Regions from separate parts of the Streptomyces sp. NPDC058685 genome, predicted to be linked through region 4. Evidence: riboswitches for the same ligand, from Rfam matches in the RefSeq annotation. Region 4 holds a riboswitch; each other region holds the start of a gene.

The links. Region 4 has a riboswitch for cyclic di-AMP ahead of ACFWU3_RS28740 (M23 family metallopeptidase). Riboswitches for the same ligand answer to the same signal wherever they lie in the genome.
Region 1: another riboswitch for cyclic di-AMP. It lies ahead of ACFWU3_RS00940 (NlpC/P60 family protein); the one in region 4 lies ahead of ACFWU3_RS28740 (M23 family metallopeptidase).
Region 2: another riboswitch for cyclic di-AMP. It lies ahead of ACFWU3_RS20350 (M23 family metallopeptidase); the one in region 4 lies ahead of ACFWU3_RS28740 (M23 family metallopeptidase).
Region 3: another riboswitch for cyclic di-AMP. It lies ahead of ACFWU3_RS09265 (transglycosylase family protein); the one in region 4 lies ahead of ACFWU3_RS28740 (M23 family metallopeptidase).

Annotation. Positions count from the first base shown of each region.
Region 1 covers NZ_JBHXSL010000001.1:187,327-194,317, reverse strand. The annotation lists gene pcrA (DNA helicase PcrA) at 1-2,389, opposite strand, end outside; cyclic di-AMP (ydaO/yuaA leader) riboswitch at 2,767-2,931, shown strand; gene ACFWU3_RS00940 (NlpC/P60 family protein) at 2,933-4,108, shown strand; gene ACFWU3_RS00935 (hypothetical protein) at 4,237-4,590, opposite strand; gene ACFWU3_RS00930 (NlpC/P60 family protein) at 4,930-5,988, shown strand; gene ACFWU3_RS00925 (alpha/beta hydrolase) at 6,157-6,991, opposite strand, start outside.
Region 2 covers NZ_JBHXSL010000024.1:26,305-33,295, reverse strand. The annotation lists gene ACFWU3_RS20365 (DNA topoisomerase (ATP-hydrolyzing) subunit A) at 1-1,483, opposite strand, end outside; gene ACFWU3_RS20360 (pitrilysin family protein) at 1,648-2,991, shown strand; gene ACFWU3_RS20355 (M16 family metallopeptidase) at 3,018-4,385, shown strand; cyclic di-AMP (ydaO/yuaA leader) riboswitch at 4,652-4,823, shown strand; gene ACFWU3_RS20350 (M23 family metallopeptidase) at 4,837-5,628, shown strand; gene ACFWU3_RS20345 (GntR family transcriptional regulator) at 5,893-6,570, shown strand; gene ACFWU3_RS20340 (HPr family phosphocarrier protein) at 6,798-6,991, opposite strand, start outside.
Region 3 covers NZ_JBHXSL010000007.1:199,203-206,193, forward strand. The annotation lists gene ACFWU3_RS09250 (nucleoside triphosphate pyrophosphohydrolase) at 1-573, shown strand, start outside; gene ACFWU3_RS09255 (cytochrome P450) at 570-1,805, shown strand; gene ACFWU3_RS09260 (transglycosylase family protein) at 1,936-2,859, shown strand; cyclic di-AMP (ydaO/yuaA leader) riboswitch at 3,123-3,297, shown strand; gene ACFWU3_RS09265 (transglycosylase family protein) at 3,302-3,964, shown strand; gene eno (phosphopyruvate hydratase) at 4,298-5,584, shown strand; gene ACFWU3_RS09275 (septum formation initiator family protein) at 5,680-6,150, shown strand; gene ACFWU3_RS09280 (DUF501 domain-containing protein) at 6,200-6,796, shown strand; gene ACFWU3_RS09285 (exopolyphosphatase) at 6,793-6,991, shown strand, end outside.
Region 4 covers NZ_JBHXSL010000047.1:16,288-23,278, reverse strand. The annotation lists gene ACFWU3_RS28765 (RNA polymerase sigma factor) at 1-409, shown strand, start outside; gene ACFWU3_RS28760 (MerR family transcriptional regulator) at 592-1,341, shown strand; gene ACFWU3_RS28755 (hypothetical protein) at 1,423-2,013, opposite strand; tRNA gene ACFWU3_RS28750 (tRNA-Met) at 2,113-2,186, shown strand; gene ACFWU3_RS28745 (PP2C family protein-serine/threonine phosphatase) at 2,363-3,502, shown strand; cyclic di-AMP (ydaO/yuaA leader) riboswitch at 3,999-4,155, shown strand; gene ACFWU3_RS28740 (M23 family metallopeptidase) at 4,167-5,207, shown strand; gene ACFWU3_RS28735 (PrsW family intramembrane metalloprotease) at 5,342-6,688, opposite strand; gene trmB (tRNA (guanosine(46)-N7)-methyltransferase TrmB) at 6,835-6,991, opposite strand, start outside.

The DNA.
Region 1 (6,991 bases), on a different contig from region 4:
ACCCCTTCACCTCGGTGACGGTCCCCAGGCCGAACTGGTCGTGGGTCACACGGTCGCCGACGGCCAGCGAGATGACCGGCTTGTCGGTCGTCCGCCTGGTGGCGAACCCCGACGCTCCGCCGCCCGACCGCGAGCGCGACGACGACAGCGACGACGCGATACCCGCGGTCGGTCCCGCCGGCGCGGCCATCGGGCCGGTGCGCTTCCAGTCCAGGTGCTGTCCCGGGATCTCCTCCAGGAACCGCGACGGCGGGTTGTACGAGGGCTGCCCCCAGGCGCTGCGCATGGAGGAGCGCGTCAGGTACAGGCGTTCGCGGGCGCGTGTGATGCCGACGTACGCCAGCCGGCGCTCCTCCTCCAGCTCCTTGGCCTGGCCGAGCGCGCGCATGTGCGGGAAGACGCCGTCCTCCATGCCGGTCAGGAACACCACCGGGAACTCGAGGCCCTTGGCGGTGTGCAGCGTCATCAGGGTGATGACTCCGGAGCCGTCCTCGTCCTCGTCGGGGATCTGGTCGGAGTCGGCCACGAGCGCGACCTTCTCCAGGAACTCGGCGAGGGTGCCAGCGCCCTCCTCCTCGGCCCGCTCCTGCTCGAACTCCAGCGCCACCGCCGCCAGTTCCTGGAGGTTCTCGATCCGTGTCTCGTCCTGCGGGTCCGTAGACGCCTGCAGTTCGGCGAGATAGCCGGTCCGCTCCAGAACGGCTTCGAGGACGGTGGCCGGTCCGGCGCCTGATTCGACGACCGTACGCAGCTCCTCCATCAGCACGTTGAACCGCTTGACGGCGTTCGCCGACCGGGCCGCCATGCCGTACGCCTCGTCCACCCGCCGCAGCGCCTGCGGGAAAGTGATCTTCTCGCGCAGGGCGAGTGCGTCGATCATCGCTTCGGCGCGGTCGCCGATGCCTCGCTTGGGGACGTTGAGGATGCGCCGCAGCGGGACGTTGTCCTCGGGGTTGGCGAGGACGCGCAGATAGGCCAGGACGTCCCGGACCTCCTTGCGCTCGTAGAAGCGGACTCCGCCGACGACCTTGTAGGGCAGGCCGACCCGGATGAAGATCTCTTCGAAGACCCGGGACTGTGCGTTCGTCCGGTAGAAGACCGCGACGTCACCGGCCTTGGCGTCGCCCGCGTCCGTGAGCCGGTCGATCTCGTCGGCGACGAACTGGGCCTCGTCGTGCTCGGTGTCGGCGACGTAGCCGGTGATCCGGGCGCCCGCGCCTGCGTTCGTCCACAGGTTCTTGGGGCGGCGGCTCTCGTTGCGCTCGATGACGGCGTTGGCGGCGGAGAGGATCGTCTGGGTCGAGCGGTAGTTCTGCTCCAGCAGGATCGTCTTCGCGTCCGGGTAGTCCTCCTCGAACTGGAGGATGTTGCGGATGGTCGCGCCGCGGAAGGCGTAGATCGACTGGTCGGCGTCGCCGACGACGCACAGCTCGGCGGGGGGCAGGTCCTCCTGCCCGGTGCCCACCAGCTCGCGTACGAGCGTGTACTGAGCGTGGTTGGTGTCCTGGTACTCGTCCACCAGCACATGCCGGAAGCGCCGCTGGTAGTGCTCGGCGACGTCCGGGAACGCCTGGAGCAGATGGACGGTGGTCATGATGATGTCGTCGAAGTCCAGGGCGTTGGCCTCGCGCAGCCGCGCCTGGTACATCCGGTACGCCTCGGCCAGCGTCTTCTCGAAGCCTCCCCCGGAGCCCTCGGCCTCGCTGCCCCCGCCGACCTGGTCGGCGTAGCTCTCCTCGTCGATCAGTTCGTTCTTGAGGTTCGAGATCTTGGCACTGAAGGCCTTCGGCGGGAACTTCTTGGGGTCGAGATCGAGATCACGGCAGACGAGCGCCATCAGTCGCTTGGAGTCGGCCGCGTCGTAGATCGAGAACGACGAGGTGAAGCCGAGCTTCTTGGACTCCCGGCGCAGGATGCGGACGCAGGCGCTGTGGAAGGTCATGACCCACATGGCGTTGGCGCGCGGGCCGACCAGCTGCTCGACGCGCTCCTTCATCTCGCCGGCGGCCTTGTTGGTGAAGGTGATCGCCAGTATCTGGCCGGGGTGGACGCTGCGCGTCCCCAGCAGATGGGCGATGCGGTGTGTGAGCACACGGGTCTTGCCGGAACCGGCGCCGGCCACGATGAGCAGCGGCGATCCGGTGTGCACCACGGCGGCGCGCTGCTGTTCGTTCAGTCCGTCCAGCAGGGCGGCGGGGTCCACGATCGTGCGCGGGGCGCCGTTGCCGTGGTGGGCGTCCCGGGCCGGGGGCACGTCGAACGCGCCCTGGAAGAGATCGTCCGGGATCTCCTCTCCGGGCCCGTCTCCGGGCTCCTCGGGGTGCGGCGGGGGCTCCTCCGAGGTGTGCTGGAGGTTCGCCAGGAAGCTGTCGTCAAAGAGGCTGCTCATCGCTTTACGAGTCTAGGCCGCGGCACTGACAGCTCGCGGCCGCATTGCCATACGGCCGCCGCGACCCCGCCGAGAGGCGTGGCGGCTCCGGTCCGAGCGCCGGAGCGGTGCGATGCGATGCGATGCGTCGGTGCGTCGGCGCGTTCGAAGCCGTACGCCCGCTCCCGTACCACCGATGCGCCCAATCCCGCACGACTCCGGCAACACTCTGCACCTTTTCGAACGCAATGGGTCATCTGGCGAGCACGCCGACCACCCGATCGATAAGGTCACGAAAATGTATCGGGCATATCGAACATCAACCTTCACAGGAGCCACACGAGTTGGTTAGCGTGCTCGATCAGGCAGCCCGTCCCCCGCGGCGATCCACGCCAAACGGGCAGTCAGCGCCGAATTCGAGCTTTTCCCAAGGAAGTTCGGAACCGGGGACCCACCATGCACAACCGGGGTGAATCGGACCAGCACCAGCACGGTCCGTAGGGCGATCTTCCGTTCCGCCCGAACCCGACAGCTAACCCGGTAGGCGGTCAACGGAAGAAGGAGATGTCGGCCTTGGCGTCGCATCGCAAAACGCGAAGTCGAACCGTGAAGACCTCCCCCGCCGTCGGTTTCACGACGGCAGCCCTCGCATCCGTCACGCTGCTGTCGACGCAGAGCGCCGACGCGGCGCCGAGCGACCCGAAGCCGTCGGTCGAAGAGGTGCAGAAGAAGGTCGACGACCTGTACCGGCAGGCCGGCACCGAGACGCAGAAGTACAACCAGGCGAAAGAGGCGACGGAGGAGAAGCGGCAGCAGGTCGGCAAGCTCCTCGACGAGAACGCGCAGCGCACGGAGAAGCTGAACGAGTCCCGCCAGGTGCTCGGCAACTACGCGGCCGCGCAGTACCGCACGGGCGCGGTCGCCCCGACCGCCGCGCTGCTCTTCGCGGACAGCCCTCAGCAGTACTTCGACCAGACCCAGCTGATGGACCGCATGACGGACCGTCAGCGGGATGTGATCGCCGACTACGAGACCCAGCGGGCGGCCGCCGCCAAGCAGCGGGCCACGGCGACCGAGAGCCTGGAGTCCCTCACCCGGTCGCAGCGGGCGCTGCGCACCAGCAAGCAGGACGTGCAGGCAAAGCTCGCCGAGGCGCGTGAGCTGCTGTCGAAGCTGACCGCCGAGGAGAAGGCGCGGCTGGCCGCGATCGAGCGCGAGAAGGCGGAGGAGGCCCGCCGCAAGGCGGAGCAGAAGGCCGAACAGGAGGCGAAGGCCGAGGCGGAGCGGCAGCGCCGGGAGAAGGAGCGCGAGCAGAACCAGGGCGGCGGCACGGGCACGGTGCCCGGGACCGGCACGGGTTCCGGTTCCGGTTCTTCCGACGGCACCTCCACCGCCAAGGCCGCCAAGGTCCTCGACTTCGCGCGCGCCCAGATCGGCAAGCCGTACGTCTGGGGTGCGGCCGGCCCCAGCTCGTACGACTGCTCGGGGCTGACGCAGGCCGCCTGGAAGACCGCGGGCGTGAGCCTGCCGCGCACCACCTGGGACCAGGTGAAGACCGGCAAGCGGATCGAGACGAAGGATCTGCTCCCGGGGGACCTGGTCTTCTTCTACGACGACATCAGCCATGTGGGCATCTACATCGGCGACGGCAAGATGATCCACGCCCCGAAGCCGGGGGCGAACGTCCGCGAGGAGTCGATCTTCTACATGCCGATCTACGGCAGCGTTCGCCCGGCCTGAGCCGGCCGCACACCGGACGCCCGGGCCCGAGGGTGCCCGGGCGTTCTCATGCCCGGAGCGCCCGGAACGCGCGGAGCACCCGGAGCACCAGAGCCGCGCCCGGCGCCCTCATGTCCGGCGCGGCGCGCTCACGTCCAGAGCGTGGCGATGAAGATGTTCGCGACCGTCAGCCCGCCCACCGCGGCGAACAGCGGCTTCTCCACCGACTCCTCGTCCCGCTTGACGTAGACCAGACCCAGGATCACCACCAGCACCGCCAGCTTGATGCCGATCTTGAGGTTGTTCACCGTCTGGTCGTCCGCCTGGTTGAGGCCCACCAGCGCCACACCGGTGACGAGCATCGTCAGCGCACCGTGCAGCATCGCCGGGCCGAAGCGCGCCGTCCCCTCGGACATCGCCTTCATCTGCGTGAGGAAGCCGCCCAGCAGGGCCGCGATACCGATGATGTGCAGGGCGACGAAGGCATTGATGAGTACGTCCATGCGGCGGAGCCTAACTCCCGCCATATCACCCCCTTCAGGCCGGGTGAGCCTCATTCGGCACATCGGTCACAGCGGTGCGGAGAAAGGACGTGTGCGGGCCGGATCGGCTTGCAGAAAGCGCAGCAAGATGTCCACCTTCGGGCACATTCGGTCCTTGCGTCTCCCTGCCGTGACCCCCAGGTTTAGCGTCCTGCCTCAGATGACCGACTCCCCACCGCCGCCGCAGCACCGGGCGGCAGTCGGCCGTCACGCCGAGAGATCCGGCGGCGGACCGCTCCCCTGTGCGGGCCGCCGCCGGACCCGGACCCGCAGGGATGACGGAAGGACGTACACGCACCCGTGGCCGCGCACCGGAAACCCAAGCAGCATCTCCTCTCCGGGCCCGCCGCCCGAACCGCAGCCACCATCGCGCTCGCAGGAGCGGCGTCGGCGACCGCCTTCGACGGAGTCGGCCACGCGGAACCCGCCCTCACACCGGCCCAGGTCAAGGACAAGGCGGACAAGCTGTACCACGAGGCAGAGGTGGCCACGGAGAAGTACAACGGGGCCAAGGAGCGGACCGCGGCGTTGCGTACATCGGTCGACCGGCTGCGCGACGAGGCCGCCCGCAGGACCGACCGCCTCAACTCCTCGCGCAACGCTCTCGGTTCGATCGCCACCGCTCAGTACCGCGCCGGGACCATCGACCCCGCCCTGCAACTCGCGCTCACCTCCGACCCCGACGAGTACCTGGAGCGGGCCGCGCTCGTCGAACGCACGGGTGAGCGGCAGGCCGCCGCGATCGCCGGAGTGCACCAGCAGCTCGTGGAGATCGACCGGCTGCGGGCACAGGCGGGCGAGCGGATGGAGAGCCTGAAGGACCGGCAGGCGGAACTGGCCCGCCACAAGGCGACCGTACAGAGCAAACTCTCGGCCGCCGAGCGGATGCTGGACCGGCTCACGGCCGAACAGCGTGCCTCGTACGACGCGGGGTCCGGGCACGGGGACTCCGCGTCCGCCGCGCGCGCCGACCGCTCCACGGCCCCCCGCGGCGCCCTGAGGGCCCCCGACTCCCGCGCCGCCCAGGCCGTCGCCTACGCCTACGGGGCGCTCGGCAGGCCGTACGTCTGGGGAGCGACCGGCCCGTCCTCCTTCGACTGCTCCGGGCTCACCCAGGCGGCCTGGCGCTCTGCCGGCGTCTCGCTCCCCCGGACCACGTACACGCAGATCAATGCGGGCCGGCGGGTGTCCCGGTCCGAACTGGCCCCGGGCGACCTGGTGTTCTTCTACTCGGGCATCAGCCATGTCGGCCTCTACATCGGCGGCGGCCAGATGGTCCACGCACCGCGTCCGGGCGCCCCGGTCCGGGTCGCGTCGATCGACGACATGCCGTTCGCGGGGGCGACGCGTCCGTCATAGGGCCCGGGGTCCGGGGGTCCGTCTTAGGGGCCCGAGGTCCGGGGGTCCGTCGTAGGGGCCCGGGGCCCGGGGGTCCGTCGTAGGGGTCCGGGGTCATCGACGAGCGTCCGTCGCGGGGCCTCGCGCACAGGCGTCCGGCGTCCGGCCCTCACGCGCCAGCGCCCGACCTCACTCCAGCATCCCGCCGCCCGCCCCCGACGGTTCGTCCACCTCCGCACCCTCCGCCTCCGGACGGTCCCGGCGCCCGGCGCCCCCGCCCGGGCCGCCCTGGCCCGGCGTCCCGTCCTCCAGCTTCATCTCGCGCGTCAACCACCGGAACGCGTACGGCAGTTCCGCACCCCACACCCGCGTGACGTGACCGCCCGCCGTCGGCCGGACCTCGACCCTGGTCGGCGGCTTCGACACGTCGCGGAGCGCGAGGCCCGGGAGGTAGCCGTCCGCGCCCTCTCCCGTGGCCAGCAGGGAGACCCGGGGCGGCGTCTTCGCCCCCATGAGGATGTTCAGGACGTCGTTCTCACGGCGCAGCTTCGGGTCCGCCCCCGTGATGGAGGTCTTCTCCGCAGCCGGGTCGTTGTAACCGGACAGGCTCACCGCGGCGGAGTAGCGGTCGGGGTGGGCGAGGGCCAGTTTGGCCGCTCCGTGGCCGCCGGCGGAGTAGCCGGCTATCGCCCAGCTCGTGGGGGCCAGGGAGGCCCGGAAGTTGTCGGCGACCATCTTGCGCACGTCCACGGTCAGCCAGCTGTCGGCGTTGACCGTGCCCGGGACGTTCGCGTATCCGGTGTCCTTGTCGCCGAGCAGCATCGTGCGCGGCGAGACGAGGATGAAGGGCGCCACGACGCCGGACTCGATCAGCGGCTGGATCCGGGACTGCACCTTCATGGCGCGGAACCAGCTCTTCGAGGAACCGGGGAAGCCGGCGAGCAGCTCGACGACGGGGAACTGCTTGTCGCGGTAGGCGGGGTCGTCGTACTGCGGCGGCAGCCAGACGTACACCTCGCCCTCC
Region 2 (6,991 bases), on a different contig from region 4:
GCCGGTCGGTGCCGAACTTCTTCGCCACCGCGGCCAGTTCGCCCGAGACCAGCTTCCGCAGCTCGGCGTCCGACTCCAGGATCGCCGTCAGCTCGTCGATCTCGGTGTTCAGCCGGTCCTGCTCGCTCTCCAGCTCCAGCCGGTCGAACTTGGTCAGCCGGCGCAGCGGGGTGTCGAGGATGTACTGGGTCTGGATGTCGCTCAGCGAGAAGCGCTCGATCAGCCGCCGCTTCGCCTCTGCGGAGTTCTCGCTGGACCGGATGAGCCGGATGACCTCGTCGATGTCGATCAGCGCGACGAGCAGGCCCTCGACCAGGTGCAGGCGGTCGCGGCGCTTGGTGCGGCGGAACTCGCTGCGCCGGCGCACCACCTCGAAGCGGTGGTCGAGGTAGACCTCCAGCAGCTCCTTCAGCCCCAGCGTCAGCGGCTGGCCGTCCACCAGCGCCACGTTGTTGATGCCGAAGGACTCCTCCATCGGCGTCAGCTTGTAGAGCTGCTCCAGGACGGCCTCGGGAACGAAGCCGTTCTTGATCTCGATGACCAGGCGCAGGCCGTGCGCACGGTCCGTGAGGTCCTTGACGTCCGCGATGCCCTGGAGCTTCTTCGAGGAGACCAGGTCCTTGATCTTCGCGATCACCTTCTCCGGGCCGACCGTGAAGGGCAGTTCGGTGACGACGAGGCCCTTGCGGCGGGGTGTGACGTCCTCGATCGCGGCCGTGGCACGGATCTTGAAGGTGCCGCGGCCGGACTCGTACGCGTCCTTGATGCCCGTGAGGCCCACGATCCGCCCGCCGGTCGGCAGGTCCGGCCCCGGGACGTACCGCATGAGGGTCTCGAGGTCCGCGCCCGGGTGCTTGATCAGATGGCGGGCCGCGGCGATGACCTCGCCCAGGTTGTGCGGCGGCATGTTCGTCGCCATGCCGACCGCGATGCCGGACGCGCCGTTGACCAGAAGGTTCGGGAAGGCTGCCGGAAGAGCGACCGGTTCCCGCTCCTGGCCGTCGTAGTTCGGCGAGAAATCGACGGTGTCCTCGTCGATCGACTCGGTCATCAGCGACGTCGCGTCGGCCATCCGGCACTCGGTGTAACGCATCGCCGCGGGCGGGTCGTCATTGCCGAGCGAGCCGAAGTTTCCGTGCCCGTCGACCAGGGGCACGCGCATGGAGAAGGGCTGCGCCATCCGCACCAGGGCGTCGTAGATCGAGGCGTCGCCATGGGGGTGCAGCTTGCCCATCACTTCGCCGACGACACGTGCACACTTGACGTATCCGCGGTCGGGCCGCAGGCCCATCTCGTTCATCTGGTAGACGATGCGGCGGTGCACCGGCTTCATGCCGTCGCGGGCGTCGGGCAGGGCGCGCGAGTAGATCACGGAGTACGCGTACTCGAGGAAGGAGCCCTGCATCTCGTCGACGACGTCGATGTCGAGGATCCGCTCCTCGAAGTCGTCGGGCGGAGGGGTCTTCGTGCTGCGGCGGGCCATCGCGGCTGCTGCTCCTTCACGTACCGGATCTGGATCTGACGCGGACCATTGTGGACCGTCCCACTGACAACGCAGACCACGACCCGGGAACTTCGCCAGGTGTCAGCCCGCTTGCATACAGTGGCAGCACTCTCCATATCGCGATCGAAGGGACGTACATGCCCATGGGTCACACGGCCACAGCGCAGGCCGGCTCCGGCGGCCTGACAGCGACTGAGCATCGGCTGGCCAACGGCCTGCGCGTGGTGCTCTCCGAGGACCACCTGACCCCGGTCGCCGCGGTCTGCCTCTGGTACGACGTGGGCTCGCGCCACGAGGTCAAGGGCCGTACAGGGCTTGCTCACCTCTTCGAGCACCTGATGTTCCAGGGCTCGGGCCAGGTGAAGGGGAACGGTCACTTCGAGCTCGTACAGGGCGCCGGCGGCTCGCTGAACGGCACCACCAGCTTCGAGCGCACCAACTATTTCGAGACGATGCCCACCCACCAGTTGGAGCTGGCGCTCTGGCTGGAGGCCGACCGCATGGGCTCCCTGCTCGCCGCCCTCGACGACGAGTCCATGGAGAACCAGCGCGACGTCGTCAAGAACGAGCGCCGTCAGCGCTACGACAATGTGCCGTACGGCACGGCGTTCGAGAAGCTGACCGCCCTCGCCTACCCCGAGGGCCACCCGTACCACCACACCCCGATCGGCTCGATGGCCGACCTCGACGCCGCGACCCTCGAGGACGCCCGCGCCTTCTTCCGCACGTACTACGCGCCGAACAACGCGGTGCTGTCGGTCGTCGGCGACATCGACCCGGAGCAGACGCTCGCCTGGATCGAGAAGTACTTCGGCTCCATCCCCTCCCACGACGGCAAGCAGCCGCCGCGCGACGGCTCGCTGCCGGAGATCATCGGTGAGCAGCTGCGCGAGGAGATCCGGGAGGAGGTCCCGGCGCGTGCGCTGATGGCCGCCTACCGGCTGCCGCACGACGGCACCCGCGAGGCCGACGCGGCCGACCTGGCGCTCACCGTCCTCGGTGGCGGCGAGTCCTCCCGGCTGCACAACCGTCTGGTGCGGCGGGACCGCACGGCCGTCGCCGCCGGGTTCGGTCTGCTGCGTCTGTCCGGTGCTCCCTCGCTCGGCTGGCTGGACGTGAAGACGTCCGGTGGCGTCGAGGTCCCGCAGATCGAGTCCGCCGTCGACGAGGAACTCGCGCGGTTCGCCGCCGAGGGCCCGACGCCGGAGGAGATGGAGCGCGCGCAGGCGCAGCTGGAGCGCGAATGGCTCGACCGGCTCAGCACGGTCGCCGGCCGCGCCGACGAACTGGCCCGCTACGCCGTGCTGTTCGGCGACCCGCAGCTCGCGCTGACGGCCGTCAACCGCGTGCTGGACATCACCGCCGAGGAGGTGCAGGCGGTCGCCCAGGCCCGGCTGCGCCCCGACAACAGGGCGGTGCTGGTGTACGAACCGGTCTCCGCCGACCAGGACGACCAGAGCGACGAGGAAGAAGGGGCGGACCAGTGAGCGACGCCGCCGAGCCGTTGACCGCCATGACGTTCCACCCGCAGCCGCAGGCGGGTACCGCCAAGCCGTGGGCCTTCCCCGCCCCCGACCGCGGCACCCTGGACAACGGTCTGACCGTGCTGCGCTGCCACCGGCCCGGTCAGCAGGTCGTGGCCGTCGAGATCTCTCTCGACGCCCCGCTCGACGCCGAGCCGGAGGGTCTCGACGGCGTCGCCACGATCATGGCGCGCGCCCTGTCCGAGGGCACCGACAAGCACTCCGCCGAGGAGTTCGCCGCCGAGTTGGAGCGCTGCGGGGCCACCCTCGACGCGCACGCCGACCACGCCGGCGTCCGGGTCTCGCTGGAGGTGCCGGTCTCCCGGCTGCTGAAGGCGCTCGGGCTGCTCGCCGAGGCCCTGCGCGCCCCCGCCTTCGACGACAGCGAGGTCGAGCGGCTGGTGCGCAACCGGCTGGACGAGATCCCGCACGAGATGGCCAACCCGGCCCGTCGCGCCGCCAAGGAGCTGTCCAAGCAGCTCTTCCCGGCATCGCTGCGGATGTCGCGCCCGCGTCAGGGCACCGAGGAGACCGTGGCCCGGATCGACGCCGCGGGCGTCCGGGCGTTCTACGACGCCCACGTCCGGCCCGCGACCGCGACCGCGGTGATCGTCGGCGACCTCACCGGGGTCGACCTCGACGCCGTGCTCGCCGAGACCCTCGGCGACTGGACGGGCGACACCGCGGAGTCCCGGCCCGTTCCGGCGATCACCGCCGACGACACCGGCCGCGTGATCATCGTGGACCGGCCCGGAGCCGTACAGACGCAGCTGCTCATCGGCCGCGTCGGCCCGGACCGCCACGACCGCGTCTGGCCCGCCCAGGTGCTCGGTGCGTACTGCCTCGGCGGCACCCTCACCTCCCGGCTCGACCGCGTGCTGCGCGAGGAGAAGGGCTACACCTACGGCGTACGTGCCTTCGGCCAGGTCCTGCGTTCGGCACCCGACGGCACGGGTGCCTCGATGCTCGCCATCAGCGGTTCGGTGGACACGCCCAACACCGGCCCGGCGCTGGACGATCTGTGGAAGGTGCTGCGCACGCTGGCGGCCGAGGGTCTCACCGACGCCGAGCGCGACGTGGCCGTGCAGAACCTGGTGGGCGTCGCCCCGCTGAAGTACGAGACGGCGGCGTCCGTCGCGAGCACGCTCGTCGACCAGGTGGAGCAGCATCTGCCCGACGACTACCAGGCGCAGCTGTACGTGCGGCTGGCCGAGACGGGCACGGTGGAGGCGACGGCAGCGGCCGTCAGCGCCTTCCCCCAGGACCGTCTCGTCACGGTGCTCGTCGGTGACGCGTCCGCGATCGAGGAGCCGGTCAAGGCGCTCGGTATCGGTGAAGTGACGGTTGTCACCGGCTGATTGAGGCCGTCGGCCGCTTCCACCGGGAGGCAGAGCAGCCTCTGCCTCCCGGTGGAGCGGCCTCCGCGGTCCGGTGGGGCGGTGGACGCGGCCAGGGAACCCCGGCATCACACGATGCCGGGGTTCCGTCGTTTGCCCGATTTGCTGCGGGGCTTCCGCTCTGCCCTGTGGCATGCGCTACAAACAGGGCTGTCTGTTTGGTGATTGAAAGTTGCCACGCTTAGCGTCGGTCCGGCTGTTCGCCAGTACCGCCGCATCCGCGGCACGGACAGCCATCGCCGAGTCCCCGTCAGGCGCGAGCCTGGGGAGCCGGGGACCCACACGAAGTCCCTGGGGTGAATCGGATGCCTTCGCGGCTGTGCCGCGGCGGAGGCGCCCGTAGGAGACCTTCCTGCTCCGAACCCGTCAGCTAACCCGGTAGGCGAGAAGGAAGGAAAGGACCAGCCACTTCATGGCGTTCGCCCGTCCCACCGGGAAGCACCGTGCCCCGAGCCGTATGACGCGCAGAGGCGCGAGCATCGCCGGCGTCGCGGCCCTGGCCACCACCGGCGTCATCGGAACCCTCGCCTCTCCGTCGCTGGCCGCCGAGTCCGGAGCCGCCGCTCCCGAGTCCGGCACCGTCACTCTCGAGAGCACCGGCCTGAGCACGGCCGTCGCCGCCGACTCGCTCGCCACGGAGATAGCCGACCAGGCCGCGGCCCAGGAGCAGGAGGCCGAAGAGGCCGTCGCCCGCGCCAAGGCCGCCGCCGAGGCCAAGCGCAAGGCCGAGGCTCGCGCCAAGGAGGCCCGCGAGGCCCGGGAGCGCGCCGCCCGCGAGGCCGAGCGCAAGCGTCTGAACGCCTTCGTGTCACCCATCTCCGGCTCGTACGTCTCCACCGGCTACCAGACAGGCGGAGCCGTCTGGTCCTCCGGCAGCCACACCGGCATCGACTTCCACGCCTCCACCGGCACCCCGGTGCACGCGGTCGGCGCGGGCACCGTCGTGGAGGCCGGCTGGGGCGGCGCCTACGGCAACAACATCGTGATCAAGATGAAGGACGGCTCGTACACCCAGTACGGCCACCTCTCGTCGCTGAACGTCTCGGTCGGCGAGAGCGTCACCCCGGGCCGGCAGATCGGCCTCGCCGGCTCGACCGGCAACACCACCGGACCGCACCTGCACTTCGAGGCCCGCAGCGGCGCCGAGTATGGATCGGACATCGACCCGGTCTCGTACCTGCGCTCGCACGGCGTCAACATCTGAGCCACGTGACCGTCTGAGCCCGCTGGCGTTCCGAGCCCGCGGACCGTCCGATCAGCACCCAAGGCCCCGGCCCGTCGCCGGGGCCTTTCGTGTGCGCCGGCATGGATGCGGGCGCGGTATGCCCTCGTGGTGCGAGGCCGGCTACTGGCCAAAAGATATCCATGAATGCCCGCCGGGCATCGGAAAATGTGGACCGCTGCAATAGAGTCACCGAACGGTCGTCAATCGGCTGCGTTTCGCGCGGATTAAAGCGGAGGTTCGGTCATGCGCATTCCCGCGCACTCGGTATGCACAGCGATCCGCGACGACATCGTCTCCGGTGTGTTCCGGCGCGGCAGCAGACTCACCGAGGAGCAGCTGGCCCGCCGCTACGGCGTCTCGCGCGTCCCGGTGCGCGAGGCTCTGCGGACCCTGGAGTCCGAGGGTTTCGTCACCACCCGGCGTCACGCGGGCGCGTGTGTGGCGGAGCCGACCGAGCGGGAGGCGGCCGACCTGCTGGAGGTGCGGATGCTGCTGGAGCCGCTGGGCGCGGCCCGGGCGGCCCAACGGCGCACCGAGGCCCATCTCAAGGTGCTGCGCGGCCTGGTGAGGCTGGGCCAGGAGCGCGCACGCCGTGGTCAGGGCGAGGATCTGCGCTCGCTCGGCGGCTGGTTCCACGAGACGCTCGCCCAGGCCTCCGGCAGCCCGGGCCTGATCGCACTGCTCACCCAGCTGCGGCACAAGATCGCCTGGATGTACGTCGTGGAGCAGCCGGCCGCGCCCGTCGAGTCGTGGGCCGAGCACGGCGCGATCGTGGATGCCGTCGCGCGGGGCGATGCCGAACGGGCCCGGGCGCTGACCGCCGTGCACACCGAGCGGGCGGCGTCCGCGCACCGGCTTCGGATCACGGAACCGGTGAGGACTTCGCAACATCCCGTAAACACCGCGAGCGCCCGCAATTAACAGGCACGCCGTATACAAAGAGGGAGCTTTTCGCAGGGCTTCTTTTCTGCTGCCCGAATTCATTTCGCGGGACCGGAATGGCCGGGCGAACCTGCCGGAATAGCCGGGAGTTCATCCGGATGGCCAGGAGCGCCCGGTGAAAGACGGAAGAGCCGGCCCGGGAACAGGAAAGAGCCGCGGCTTCCCGTCTTCGGGATGCCACGGCTCCTCGCCGGACCGTCGGGTCGTCAGACGGTCTCGGGAAGCTCGTCGAGGCCCTCGGCCACCAGCTTGGCGAGCCGGTCCAGGGCGGCGTCGGCGCCGTCCGCGTCGGAGGCCAGCACGATCTCCTCGCCACCCTGGGCGCCCAGGCCGAGCACGGCGAGCATCGAGGCGGCGTTGACCGGGTTGCCGTCGGCCTTGGCGATCGTCACGGGGACGC
Region 3 (6,991 bases), on a different contig from region 4:
ATCGAGTGCCCGTGGTCGTCGCAGCAGACCCACCGCGGTCTCGCGAAGTACGGGATCGAGGAGGCGTACGAACTCGTCGAGGCGATCGAGGAGGGGGACCGGGACGAGCTGCGTGAGGAGCTCGGGGACGTCCTGCTCCAGGTGATCTTCCACGCGCGCATCGCGCAGGAGGGCCGCGAGGAGGACGGCGCCGAGCCGTTCTCGATCGACGATGTCGCGGGCACGATCGTCGAGAAGCTGATCCACCGGCATCCGCATGTCTTCGGCGACGAGAAGGCCGAGACCCCGGAGGACGTGAAGGAGCACTGGCTCCGCACGAAGGCGATCGAGAAGCAGCGCGACTCGGTGACCGATGGCGTGCCGCTCGGCCAGCCGGGCCTGGCGCTCGCGGCCAAGCTGGCGTCCCGGGTGCGTACGGCGGGGCTCGACGTGCCGCTCCCGTCCGGCGAGGGAATCGGCTACGAGCTGCTGGCCGCGGCCGTCCGCGCCGAGGCGGCCGGGGTCGACCCGGAGGCGGCGCTGCGTGCCGCCGCCCGCGTCTACCGGGACGAGATCAAGGCCGTCGAGCGGTGACCGACCGGCCCGAGCTGTTCACCTGGGAGTTCGCCACCGACCCCTATCCCGCGTACGCCTGGCTCCGCGAGCACGCGCCCGTGCACCGCACCCGGCTGCCCAGCGGGGTGGAGGCGTGGCTCGTGACCCGGTACGCCGACGCCAAGCAGGCGCTCGCCGACCAGCGCCTGTCGAAGAATCCCGCGCACCACGACGAGCCCGCGCACGCGAAGGGGAAGACGGGAATTCCCGGCGAGCGCAAGGCCGAGCTGATGACGCATCTGCTCAATATCGACCCGCCCGACCACACCCGGCTGCGGCGGCTCGTCTCCAAGGCGTTCACCCCGCGGCGGGTCGCCGAATTCGTCCCGCGTGTTCAACAGTTGACCGATCAGCTCATCGACGGCTTCGTGGAAAAGGGAGAGGCGGACCTCATCCACGAGTTCGCCTTTCCGCTCCCCATCTACGCCATCTGCGATCTGCTCGGTGTCCCGCCGGAGGACCAGGACGACTTCCGGGACTGGGCGGGCATGATGATCCGTCACGGCGGCGGCCCGCGCGGAGGTGTCGCGCGGTCGGTGAAGAAGATGCGGGGGTATCTCGCCGAGCTGATCCACCGCAAGCGTGAGGATCCCGGCGACGATCTGATCTCCGGGCTGATCCGGGCGAGCGACCACGGCGAGCACCTCACCGAGAACGAGGCCGCCGCGATGGCCTTCATCCTGCTGTTCGCCGGTTTCGAGACGACGGTGAACCTCATCGGGAACGGTGTGTACGCGCTGCTGCGCCACCCGGAGCAGCGCGAGCGGCTGCAGGCCTCCCTCGCCGCCGGGGAGAGCGCGCTGCTGGAGACCGGCGTGGAGGAACTCCTGCGCTACGACGGCCCCGTGGAGCTCGCCACCTGGCGCTTCGCCACGGAGTCCCTCGTCATCGGCGGCCAGGAGATCGCCTCGGGCGACCCGGTGCTCGTGGTGCTCGCGGCCGCCGACCGGGACCCGGAGCGGTTCACGGACCCCGACGCGCTCGACCTCTCCCGGCGCGACAACCAGCACCTCGGTTACGGGCACGGCATCCACTACTGCCTCGGCGCACCGCTGGCCCGGCTGGAGGGACAGACCGCGATCGCCACGCTGCTCCGGAGAATGCCGGACTTGCGGCTTGCGGGCGATCCGGCCGATTTGCGCTGGCGCGGAGGTCTCATTATGCGTGGATTGCGAAGCCTGCCCGTTGAGTTCACACCTGGACGCAGCTGACGACCCGTCAAGACTGTGACTTTCACGTGATCTCCGCTGCATCGACTTGTGACACACGATCGAATCCGGCTACTTTCACGGTCGTCTCAGAAGACATCAGTTGTTCTGTAGTCACTCGAAGGGCACCCGCATGCTTTCCGGCCAAGGTCGTCACCGTCGTCCCCGTCAGGCTCCGGCCATCGTTGTCGCGGCAGGGGTGACGGGATCGGCCATCGCGATCCCCCTTCTCGGTGCGGGTTCGGCCTCCGCCGCCGACGCCGCCACCTGGGACCGCGTGGCGGCCTGCGAGAGCGGCGGCCAGTGGAGCGCCGACATGGACAACGGCTACTACGGCGGTCTGCAGATCGCCCAGGAGACGTGGGAGGACTTCGGCGGCACGGACTACGCGGACCGCGCCGACCTCGCCAGCCGCTCCCAGCAGATAGCCGTCGCCGAGAAGGTCCTGGAGGCCCAGGGCCCCGAAGCCTGGGCGACCTGCGCGGGCATCGCCGGGCTGACGCAGGGCGGCACCGGCGCCGGTGTCGACCCGGGCGCCTCGGCCCCCGCGGAGCAGGGTGCGACGTCCGACGACCCCCTCGCCTCGCTGGCGCCCTCGAAGTCCGCCTCGCCCTCCGAGACGGCCGAGCCCGCCCCGGCGCCGACACAGGGCATCGGCAACAGCGGGACCGGCGACAGCGGCAGCGCCACCGGCAAGCACCGCGGCGAACCCGCCGCCGAGCCGACGGAGCCGGAGGCGACCGGGTCGACCGGAACGGCCGAGCCGGGCAATACGGGCAATGAGCGTGAAGCGGGGCGTCACGCCTCGCGAGGTGACGATGCGGCACGCGACGGCGAGGGCGCGGCCGATGAGGCCGGCAAGCCGGCCGAGACGAACGACGCGGAGGCCGCGCCCGGTTCGTACACCGTCCGCCCCGGCGACTCCCTGTCGGCCATCGCGACCGCGCAGAAGCTGCCCGGAGGGTGGAGTTCCCTTTACAAGGCGAACGCGGAGACCGTCGGTGACGACCCCGACCTGATCCTGCCTGGCCAGAGCCTGGAGCTCGACCTGAAGTAGGGGCAGTACAGGCGCCTTTGTCCGAATCGTGCAACTGAGACAAGGGTCTCTTTGCGGCAACTCGCCCATCTTGCCCGGCGGAACGGGGCATTCCGCCCTCGACCTGCAGAAACGCATGGTCCCGGAGGGGCGGGATGGGCGTTTTCTCCCCGATGTTCGTCTTTGAACATCGGGGAGCTCTGTGTTTACGGTCTGAACCGTTCGCCATCGCGGGCACCGCTGACCGTCACGCCGAATCCTGCCGTCGGTCGGGGGGAGTAGTCGACGCGTATGCGCCGTAGGCAGGAGCGGGGGAACCAAGGTAAGCGCCGGCCCCGGCAGTTGAGGATGAACTGCGGGTACCGGCTTGGGGTGGAGCCGTGCGCACGACTGCGCGGCCGGGCAACTCACTTGGCCCGAACCCGACAGCTCACCTCGTAGGCGTCGGTGAGAGAGATGTTCCATGCTGTTTTCCGGCAAGGCCAAGCACCGTCGCCCGTCCAAGGCCACCCGTATCGCCACGCTCGCCGGTGTCACCGGTGCGGCAGTCGCCGCCCCGCTGCTCGGCGCCACCACCGCCTCCGCCGCGACCACGTCCGAGTGGGACCAGGTCGCGCAGTGCGAGGCCGGCGGCAACTGGTCGATCAACACGGGTAACGGGTACTACGGCGGCCTGCAGTTCTCCGCCTCCACCTGGGCCGCGTACGGCGGTACCCAGTTCGCCTCGACCGCCGACCAGGCCTCGAAGGCGCAGCAGATCCAGATAGCCGAGAAGGTCCTCGCGGGCCAGGGCAAGGGTGCATGGCCGAACTGCGGCGTGAACCTGTCCAACGCCGCCAACGACGCCGGCTCCGCGCAGGAAGCCCAGCCGCAGCAGCGCGCCGAGGCCCCGACCACCCGCTCCGAGCGCTCCGAGGCCCCCGCCCCGGCGAAGTCCTCGAAGCCGGCCGCCAAGTCCTTCAAGAAGGGCGACGGCGAGTACAAGGTCAAGGCCGGTGACACCCTCAGTAAGATCGCCAAGGCCGAGAAGGTCAAGGGCGGCTGGAAGAAGCTGTTCGACCTGAACAAGGGCGTCGTCACCGACGCCGACGTGATCCACCCGGGTCAGCAGCTCCACCTGAGCTGACCCCGCACGGGCCGGCGCGCGAGCGCCGGCCCGCCTGTGGTGTCCCCGAGGTCTCGTCCGGTTCGCCCTTCGGGCGGAGGACGGCGCTTCGCGGACACTCCCCCCGGGGAAACAGACCACCCCGGTCCGGAGCGCATCCCCCGTACGCGCCGGGCCGGGGTTCTCTCTGTTACCCATGGGTAGATTGGGGGCGTTTTGTCCCCAGCACCCGCTGTTCATGCCCTTTTTCGTCCCAGGAGGCGGGCATCGGGCGGCTGATGCCCCGCCGCCGGTTAGGCTCGTGCCGCAAGGCCAATGAGACCCTGCACTCCAAGCGTCACATCCCAGAAGGAGATGCTCGTGCCGTCCATCGACGTCGTCGTAGCCCGGGAAATCCTGGACTCCCGAGGCAACCCCACGGTCGAGGTCGAGGTTGGCCTCGACGACGGCAGCACGGGTCGTGCTGCAGTTCCGTCCGGCGCATCCACCGGTGCGTTCGAGGCTCTCGAGCTCCGCGACGGTGACCAGAACCGCTACCAGGGCAAGGGTGTCGAGAAGGCCGTCCTCGCCGTCATCGAGCAGATCGGCCCGGAGCTCGTCGGCTACGACGCCACCGAGCAGCGCCTGATCGACCAGGCGATGTTCGACCTGGACGCCACCCCGGACAAGTCCTCGCTCGGCGCCAACGCCATCCTCGGCGTCTCGCTCGCCGTGGCCCACGCCGCCTCCGAGGCCTCCGACCTGCCGCTCTTCCGCTACCTGGGCGGCCCGAACGCGCACCTGCTGCCCGTTCCGATGATGAACATCCTGAACGGCGGCTCGCACGCCGACTCCAACGTGGACATCCAGGAGTTCATGATCGCACCGATCGGCGCGGAGTCCTTCTCCGAGGCCCTGCGCTGGGGCGCCGAGGTCTACCACACCCTGAAGAAGGTGCTGAAGACCAAGGGTCTGTCGACCGGTCTCGGCGACGAGGGCGGCTTCGCGCCGAACCTCGACTCCAACCGCGCCGCGCTGGACCTGATCCTCGAGGCCATCAAGGAAGCCGGCTACGCCCCCGGCAAGGACATCGCGCTCGCGCTCGACGTCGCCGCGTCCGAGTTCTACAAGGACGGCACGTACGAGTTCGAGGGCAAGTCCCGCTCGGCCGCCGAGATGACCGAGTACTACGAGGAGCTCGTCGCCTCCTACCCGCTGGTCTCCATCGAGGACCCGCTGTTCGAGGACGACTGGGCGGGCTGGAAGGTCCTGCACGACAAGCTGGGCAGCAAGGTCCAGATCGTCGGCGACGACCTGTTCGTCACCAACCCCGAGCGCCTCGCCCGCGGTATCGAGGAGGGCTCGGCCAACGCTCTGCTCGTCAAGGTCAACCAGATCGGTTCGCTGACCGAGACCCTGGACGCCGTCGAGCTGGCCCAGCGCAACGGCTTCAAGTGCATGATGTCCCACCGCTCCGGTGAGACCGAGGACGTCACCATCGCCGACCTCGCCGTCGCCACCAACTGCGGCCAGATCAAGACCGGCGCCCCGGCCCGCTCCGAGCGCGTCGCCAAGTACAACCAGCTGCTGCGCATCGAGGAGATCCTCGACGACGCCGCGGTGTACGCCGGCCGCAGCGCCTTCCCCCGCTTCAAGGGCTAGGTCCTGGCCTAGCGGCTAGCAAGTCGTCCACACGTCCCCGGCCGCGGTCCCGTACCGTGTCCGGGGACGTGCGCACGTAACAGGGGAGGCAGGACATGGCCGCGAAGGACCGCGATCGGTTCTCCACCGCGACCAGGCTGCGGCTGCTCGGCGAGCAGACCGCGGCTCGTGTCTACCGCTCCCAGACCCGGCGGCAGGCCCGTCGCTCCCGGCTCACCGGCCGTGCGGCGTTCCTCGCCCTGATCGTCTGTTCCCTCGTCGTCGCCCTCGCCTATCCCATGCGGCAGTACGTCTCCCAGCGTTCCGACATGGCCGAGCAGAGGCGCCGGATGGCCGAGGCGGAGCAGCAGGTCGAGGAGCTGCGCGACGAGAAGGCGCGCCTCCAGGACGACATGTACATCAAGCGGCTGGCCCGCGAGCATCTGCACTACGTGATGCCGGGCGAGACCGGCTACACCATGATCGACCCCGAAGTCGCGGAGAAGCGCCGTACGGAGGAGGGGGCGGCCGACCGTCCCTGGTACTCCAACGTCTGGGACGGCGTCGACACCGCCGACCGCCGGTAGACGGCACCGCACGCCAGTAGAACCGTAGAACCGTAGAGCCAAGGCAGGCATGGAAACCCCTCCTCCCCACACCGATCCGACCGAGCCCACCGACGCGGACATCGCCGCGTTCAAGGAGCAGCTCGGGCGTCCGCCGCGCGGACTGCGCGCCATCGCGCACCGCTGTCCCTGCGGGCAGCCCGATGTCGTCGAGACGGCGCCCCGGCTTCCGGACGGCACCCCGTTCCCGACGCTGTACTACCTGACCTGCCCGAGGGCGGCGTCGGCGATCGGCACGCTGGAGGCGAACGGCGTGATGAAGGAGATGACCGAGCGCCTCGCCACGGATCCCGAACTGGCGGCGGCCTACCGGGCGGCCCACGAGGACTACATCGCGCGCCGTGACGCCATCGAGGTCCTGGCGAACTTCCCGAGCGCGGGCGGTATGCCGGACCGGGTGAAGTGCCTGCACGTCCTGGTGGGCCACTCGCTCGCGGCGGGCCCGGGGGTCAACCCGCTGGGCGACGAGGCGATCGCGATGCTGCCGGAGTGGTGGCGCAAGGGCCCGTGCGTCTCCGCGGGGATCGCGGACGAGCCGGATACGGCGGCCGCGGGCACGGCGGCGGACACAGCGGCCGGCGCCGGCGACACGGACGGTCCGGCATGACGAGGGTCGCCGCCGTCGACTGCGGCACGAACTCGATCCGCCTGCTCGTCGCCGACGCGGACCCGGCCACGGGCGAACTCGTGGACCTCGACCGCCGGATGACCATCGTCCGCCTCGGCCAGGGCGTCGACCGCACCGGCCGGCTCGCCCCCGAGGCACTGGAGCGCACCTTCGCGGCCTGCCGCGAGTACGCGG
Region 4 (6,991 bases):
GGCCCTGGTGGAAGAGGCCCTGGGGCAGGGCCCGGCGGGGGTCTACCAGCTTCAGGCGGCGATCGCGGCGCTGCACGACGAGGCAGTGAACGCTGAGGACACCGACTGGCCGCAGATCCTCGCGCTGTACGACCTGGTCGTACGGCAGGCTCCGGAGCCGATGGCCGAGCTCGGGCGGGCCGTCGCCGTCGCGATGGTGCACGGGCCCGAGGCCGGGCTCGCGCAGCTCGACGGGCTGGAGGACCGGCTGGCGGGCCACCACCGGCTGGACGCCGTACGCGCGCATCTGCTGGAGAAGGCGGGGGATGTCGAGGGCGCACGCGCCGCCTACCAGCTGGCCGCCCAGCGCACGCTGAGCATCCCCGAGGCGCGCTATCTCCGGGCGCGGGCGTCGCGTCTGCTGCCCTGAGCCGCGCCGATCTCCGGGCGCGGGCGTCGCGTCTGCTGCCCTGAGCCGCGCCGATCTCCGGGCGCTGGCGTTCCGGCTGTTGCCCTGAGCCCCGCCCCCTGCCCGGAGGACCGCCACCGGCTCGGGCGCTCCCGAAAACGCCGCTTGACCTTTACGCAGCGTCAAGATTTAGCGTCGGAGTCATGGAGTGGTCGATCCAGGAGATTGCCCGGCGCGCCGGGACGACGAGCCGCACGCTGCGGCACTACGGCGAGCTCGGTCTGCTCGAACCCACCCGGGTGGGCAGCAACGGCTATCGCTACTACGGCCCGGACGCGCTCGTACGGCTGCAGCGGATCCTGCTGCTCCGCGAGCTCGGTCTCGGCCTGCCCGCGATCGCCGAGGTGCTGGAGGGGCAACGCGACACGGGCGCCGCGCTGCGGGCTCATCTGCGCCTCCTGGAGCAGGAACGCGAACGCATCGGGCGGCAGATCGCCTCGGTGCGGACCACTCTCCACAAGACCGAGAGAGGGGAAGAACTCATGGCCGAGGAAGTGTTCGACGGCTTCGACCACACGCAGTACGAACAGGAGGTGACCGAGCGCTGGGGCCGGGACGCGTACGAGAAGGGCGACCGCTGGTGGCGCTCACTGAGCGACGAGGACAAGCGCGCCTTCCAGGACGAGCAGGTCTCCATCGCCCGGGCCTTCGCCCAGGCGCTCCGGGACGGCCGGTCCGCCGACAGCGACGAGGTGCAGGCGATCGCCGCGCGGCAGTACGCATGGCTGTCGACGACCACGACGCCGTCGAAGTCGTACTTCATCGGTCTCGGCGAGATGTACGTCGCGGACCCGCGCTTCACCGCCGCGTACGACCGGCACGGCGAGGGGACGGCCGTCCTGGTCCGGGATGCGATGAAGGTGTACGGGGAACGGCACCTGACCGACGAGTGATCACCGCGGTGCCCGCTCGACGGCCTCCCGCCGCTGCTCAGCGGCTGGTGAGCGGTCGGTGAGCGGCCGGTCAGGGGCCGGTCAGGGGGTCGGCAACGCCCTCGCCAGCTCCTCGTCGGTCGCGGGGCGGGCGGCGGCGAGGGTGCTGCGCAGCCGTTCCACGTCCAGGCCGGGGGCCGTGCGCGCCCGCAGCAGCAGGGTGCCGCGGCGCTGGACCACGTAGTGGGACACCGTGCCGTCGACGTGGCGCTGCTTGACGACGGTGAAGCCGTCCCCGGCGTCGAGGCAGACGATCTGTCCGGGGAGTTCCTCGGGGCATCCCGCGTCGGGCCGTGCGGTGACCTCGTAGTCGAAGCCGGGGACGGAGCCGGGACGGCCGCCGGCGCTGTAGTGGAGACGGAAGTCCGCGTCGAGCCGGCCGCTGCCCGGTTCCGTCTCGAAGCCGCCGGGGGGATCGATGACCAGCAGCTGGGCCCGGGGGAAGGGGCTGTTCGCCAGGGCGCCCGCCAGCCTGTCGTCCTGCGCGCCGGGCTGGAGTACACAAGCGGCTATGCCGACCGCGGGCGCCACCAGCGCGGCGGCGGCCCGGGCGAGCGGGCCGAGCCTTCGGCGCACGATCGGGCGGACGATCGACGGACGCATGTTCGTCGGCACGGACTGTTTCCCCCTCATGCGCGAGATGGTGACCCACCGGAAAGGTGAGCGACAGAGCCGGGGCGCCCTCAATTGGAGTTGATCTTGCTCCGGATGGCGTAGAGTGGTGTTCACCGACGCGGGGTGGAGCAGCTCGGTAGCTCGCTGGGCTCATAACCCAGAGGTCGCAGGTTCAAATCCTGTCCCCGCTACTGACACAGCGGCCCGGCACTCGTCTCGAGTGCCGGGCCGCTGTTGTTTCTCCGTCTGTGGGCCCGCGTTTCGCCCGGTTGGCCGATGGAGAGTCGCTCAGCGGCGCGGCTCCGGACAGCCTGGGTAGGGCGCGGTACCGTCCGCAGCCGTGGGCGGACCGGGGAGGAGAGCACCGTTGGCGCAGTTCCAGCAGAGTCGTGTGTACGGCGCCCGCCGCTTCCTCCGTGCCCTCCCCACCCTGATGATCATCGGTGGGCTGGTCTTCGACCTGGCGACCCCGGCGCAGTTCACGGCCGTGCCGATGTTCGCCGCCGCTCCGCTGGTCGCCGCTCCGTTCTTCTCCTGGCTCACCACGCTGGTGACGGGCATCACGGCGACCCTCGCGGTGCTCGGGCTGCACTTCTACAACCGCACCGTCGACGAGGTCACGGCATACACCGAGGTCTTCACGCTCATCACCGTCTCCGGGCTCGCGCTGCTCATCAACACCGTCGTCAGACGCAGCGGTGAGCGTCTCGCCTCCGCCCGGGTCATCGCCGAGACCGCGCAGCGTGCCGTGCTGCCCACGCCCGCCGACCGGATCGGCGGGCTGCACGTCGCGGCACGGTACGAGGCCGCGCTCGCCGACGCGTTCATCGGCGGCGACCTGTTCGCCGTGCAGGAGACGCCCTTCGGGGTGCGGCTGGTGGTCGGCGATGTGCGGGGCAAGGGGTTGGAGGCCGTCGAGGCGGTGGCCGTCGTCATCGGCGCGTTCCGGGAGGCGGCCGAGCAGGAGAGCTCCCTGGAGGGCGTCGCGCAGCGCCTCGAGCGGGCGCTGGCGCGCGAGGGCACGCGCCGGGACAGCCTGGACGCGGTCGAGGGCTTCACCACCGCCGTACTGGGAGAGATCCCGCGCGGTGCCGGAATCGTCCGGCTGGTGAACCGCGGCCACCCGGAACCGATCCTGCTGCACGCCGACGGCGACCTGGAATTCCTGGCGCCGTCGAGGGCCGCGCTGCCGCTCGGCATGGGCGATCTGGAGGTCTGGCCGGACCAGGCGGTGGAGTATCCGCTGCCGACGGGAGCGACCCTGCTGCTCTACACGGACGGTGTCAGCGAGGCGCGCAACGCGGCCGGTGAGTTCTACGATCCCGGCGCGCGGCTCTCGGGGCGGCTCTTCCCCGGGCCCGACGAACTGCTCGACGCGCTCGTCGACGACGTGCGCCGGTACACCGGAGGTGGTTCGAAGGACGACATGGCACTGCTGGCGGTCGCCCGGCCCGCGGAGGGGCAGCCGGAGCGCCGCAGGACGGTGAAGGTCGTGCCGCCCGCGTGAGGGGCGTCGGCACCTCGGGGCCGGCTGGGACGTCTCGCCGTACGAGGCTGTGTGCGTGGGGGTGGGGTCGGGTACGCCGTGACGATTCTGGCCTCGTTCGCCTGAGCCGGTGGGTGTGCCGAAGACCGTGTTGGTGGGTTGGTTCGGCTTGAGCCGGGTGGGTGCGCCGAGACGTGTCGGTGGGCTTGCCCGGATGAGCTGTGTGGCGGTCGCAGCCCTTCGCGGAACCGAGCGGACGTCTTGCCCGCCCGGTCCGCTCTGGTGGCTGGGCACGCTGCGTAGTGGGAAGATCCCCCTCCGCATACCATGTGACGACCCGTCAGTAATGTTCCGCGGCCCGAAGGGCGATCAAGTCGCCCGAATCCGGCTGCTTGTGTCCCGATTGGTCCCGTGGGAAGTCGTTAACGATCACCCGGAACAGCTTGGAATACGGTCCTCGCGTCTATTAACGTTCGATAACGCAGCGCGGTCGTCCCAGCCGTCGTCAGGACGGCGCCGTGCGCGTGCGCCGAATTCCGCAAGGGAACCGGGGAACCAATCCTTGGGGTGAATCGGGCACCTTCCACCGCGACTTCCGCGGCGGGTGGCGCTCGTAGGAGACCTTCCTGCTCCGAACCCGTCAGCTAACCCGGTAGGCGAGAAGGAAGGAAAGGAGCACGCCTCAGTGGCGTCCAACAGGCCTGCCCCAGAAGCACCCTTCGCCAATGACTTCTTCGGTGCGGAGGGCGCGGAGCGGTCCCTCGAAGAGTGGAACCCCACCGAGGACTCCGTCCGTCCGGTGCGCGGTCGGCACCGTGTCGCCAAGCAGCGCGGCGGACTTGCCCGTAGCTCCACCGTGCTCGGCGTCGGCGTGATCGCCGCGGTCGGCGCGGGCGGCATCGCGACGGCGCAGGACAAACCCGCGGTCTCCATATCCCTTCCCGACGCGCTCTCGGACAATCTGCCCGACGCCAAGTCCCTTCCCGGCGTCGGTTCTTTCATGTCCGACGACTCCTCGGACGTCGTGGACGAGGCGGCCACGTACTCGGCGATGGGCATCGCCTACGCCGACACCGCTTCCGACACCGACCAGGGCGGTGCCGGCGAGGCGCTGCGCTCCCGCATCCTCCAGCAGGCCGAGCAGCAGCAGGCCAAGGCTGAGGAGTCGGCCAGGGCGGCGGCCGCGAAGGCCGCGGCGGACAAGGCCGAGGCCGCGGCGAAGAAGAAGGCGGAAGAGGTGGCCGCGAAGGCCGCCGCCGCGAAGAAGAAGGCAGAGGACGAGGCGAAGGCCAAGGCGGAGGCAGAGCGTCTCGCGCAGCTGGCCAAGAGCTACTCGCTCCCCACCTCCTCGTACACGATCACCTCCACGTACGGCGAGTCCGGCTCCCTGTGGTCCTCCGGCCAGCACACCGGCCTGGACTTCGCCGCCCCGACGGGTACGCCGGTCAAGGCCGTGCACAACGGCACCGTGAAGTCGGCGGGCTGGTCCGGCTCGTACGGCTACCGCATCGTTCTCGAACTCGAGGACGGCACCGAGGTCTGGTACGCGCACCTGTCGTCGATGACCGCGAGCGCCGGCCAGAAGGTCGCGACCGGCGAGACGATCGGCCGCGTCGGCGCCACGGGCAACGTGACGGGCGCGCACCTGCACCTCGAGGTCCACACCGCCGGCGGCTCGGGCATCGACCCGATGGCCTGGCTGCGGGACAAGGGCCTGACTCCCTGATCCTGCGGGACAGTTCCCGCGCATCTCGATCCCCGGCAGTCCTGGCGCTCACCCCCCGACGCCAGGACTGCCGGTTTTTGCTGCGCCCGGTTCTCCCGGGAGCGGGCAGGACGCGGTCGCCCACCGGTGCGCGGTCAGGTCCGGTACGGGTTGTACGCGCCGTAGTCGCGGTGCGGAGGCGGCACACGCACCCGCCCGGTGGCCCGTGCCGCGTACGTCAGCGCCGGTGCGGCCACGTCCCTGCGCTGCCACAGGTGATGCAGCAGCTCCTGCTCGCGCTCCACGAAGTCCGGGTCCGCCGCGCCCCGGTGGGCCCGATGGCGCAGAAACGCCAGCGAGGTCGCGAAATGCTGGTACTCCGACACCGCGTGCGCCGCGGTCGGCCCGTGCATACGCCGCGCGACGTCCCGCGCGAGGGTGCGCGCCCGCATCGACGAGAGGGCGGGCGGCTGGTCCGCCGACAGCCATCCGGCCGCGGCGTAGGCCGGCAACTCGGTGGCTATCGTCCGCAGTTCCCGCTGCCGGCTCCATATCGTGAGCCAGGTCAGCAGCCCGAAGACGGGCACCATGAACGCCCCGTACACGAGATAGAAGCCCCACGGGCCGAACAGGGACGTCGAGCCGTTCCACAGCGCGTGCATGCCCATCGCCAGCGCCAGACCGAGCAGCGGCAGGACGATGCGCCGGACCCGCATGCGCCGTGAGGCCAGTGCCGCGACACCGAAGCCGATGCCGGTCAGCACCGTGAAAAGCGGGTGGGCGAACGGGGACATGACGATCCGTACGAAGAACGTCGCCGCGGTCACGGACGCGATCCCGGAGAAGCCCATCTGCTGGTCCTCGCCGAACGCGTTGCCCAGATAGAGGATGTTCTCCGTGAACGCGAAGCCCGTCGCGGTGAACCCGGCGACCACGACCCCATCGACGATCCCGCGGAAGTCCTGTCGGCGGAAACGGAAGATCAGCAGGATCGCCGCGGCCTTCGCACTCTCCTCGACGACCGGCGCGATGACCGTCGCGCCCAGTGTGTCCGCGCCCGTGGGGTCGGCTGTGGCGGTGGCTATCCACTGCGTCGCGAAGGTGTTCGCGATGATCGCCACGAGGGCGGCGGCGAAGGCGCCCCAGGCGAAGGCGAACAGAAGGTTCCGCCAGGGGCCCGGCTCGACCCGGTCCAGCCAGCGGAACGCGGCGGTGAGCAGGGGGACCGGCAGGGTCGCCAGGCCGAGGCCGACCAGGAAACCCTGGGTGCCGGTCTGCTCCCGTACGAGCGACAGGATGACGAGGCCCGACAGGGCGAGGAGCGTGATCAGCACCCCGGCACGGACGGCCTTGCTGTGCCAGAACCGGGAGACACGGCGGGGCTTGTAGCGCCACCGGGCACGCTCCGGCACGGCGGCGAGCAGCTCGTCGACACGCTGCTGCTCGAACGCCGGGACCGCGGGGTGCGGTGGATGGTGCTGCGGGGGCGACGACTCGGACACCCACTGACCCTAACGAGGGACACCGACAACGGGCGACGGTGCGTGGGGTTGGACGCCGGGCCGGCGCCGGGTGCGCGCCGGCCGAGCGGCGGCCCTTGGCCCGGGCGGGTGGCTGTGCGCCGGGCGCACGCCGCCGTTCGCTCGGGTCAGGCTCCCGCGGTGCGGCGGAACAGCAGGTCGTGCACCTTGTGGCCCTTGTCGATGCCCTGGCCCTCGAACCGCGTGAGCGGCCGGAAGTCGGGGCGTGGCGCGAACCCGCCGTGCTCCTGGGTGTTCTCGAAGTCGGGATGGGCCGAGAGCACC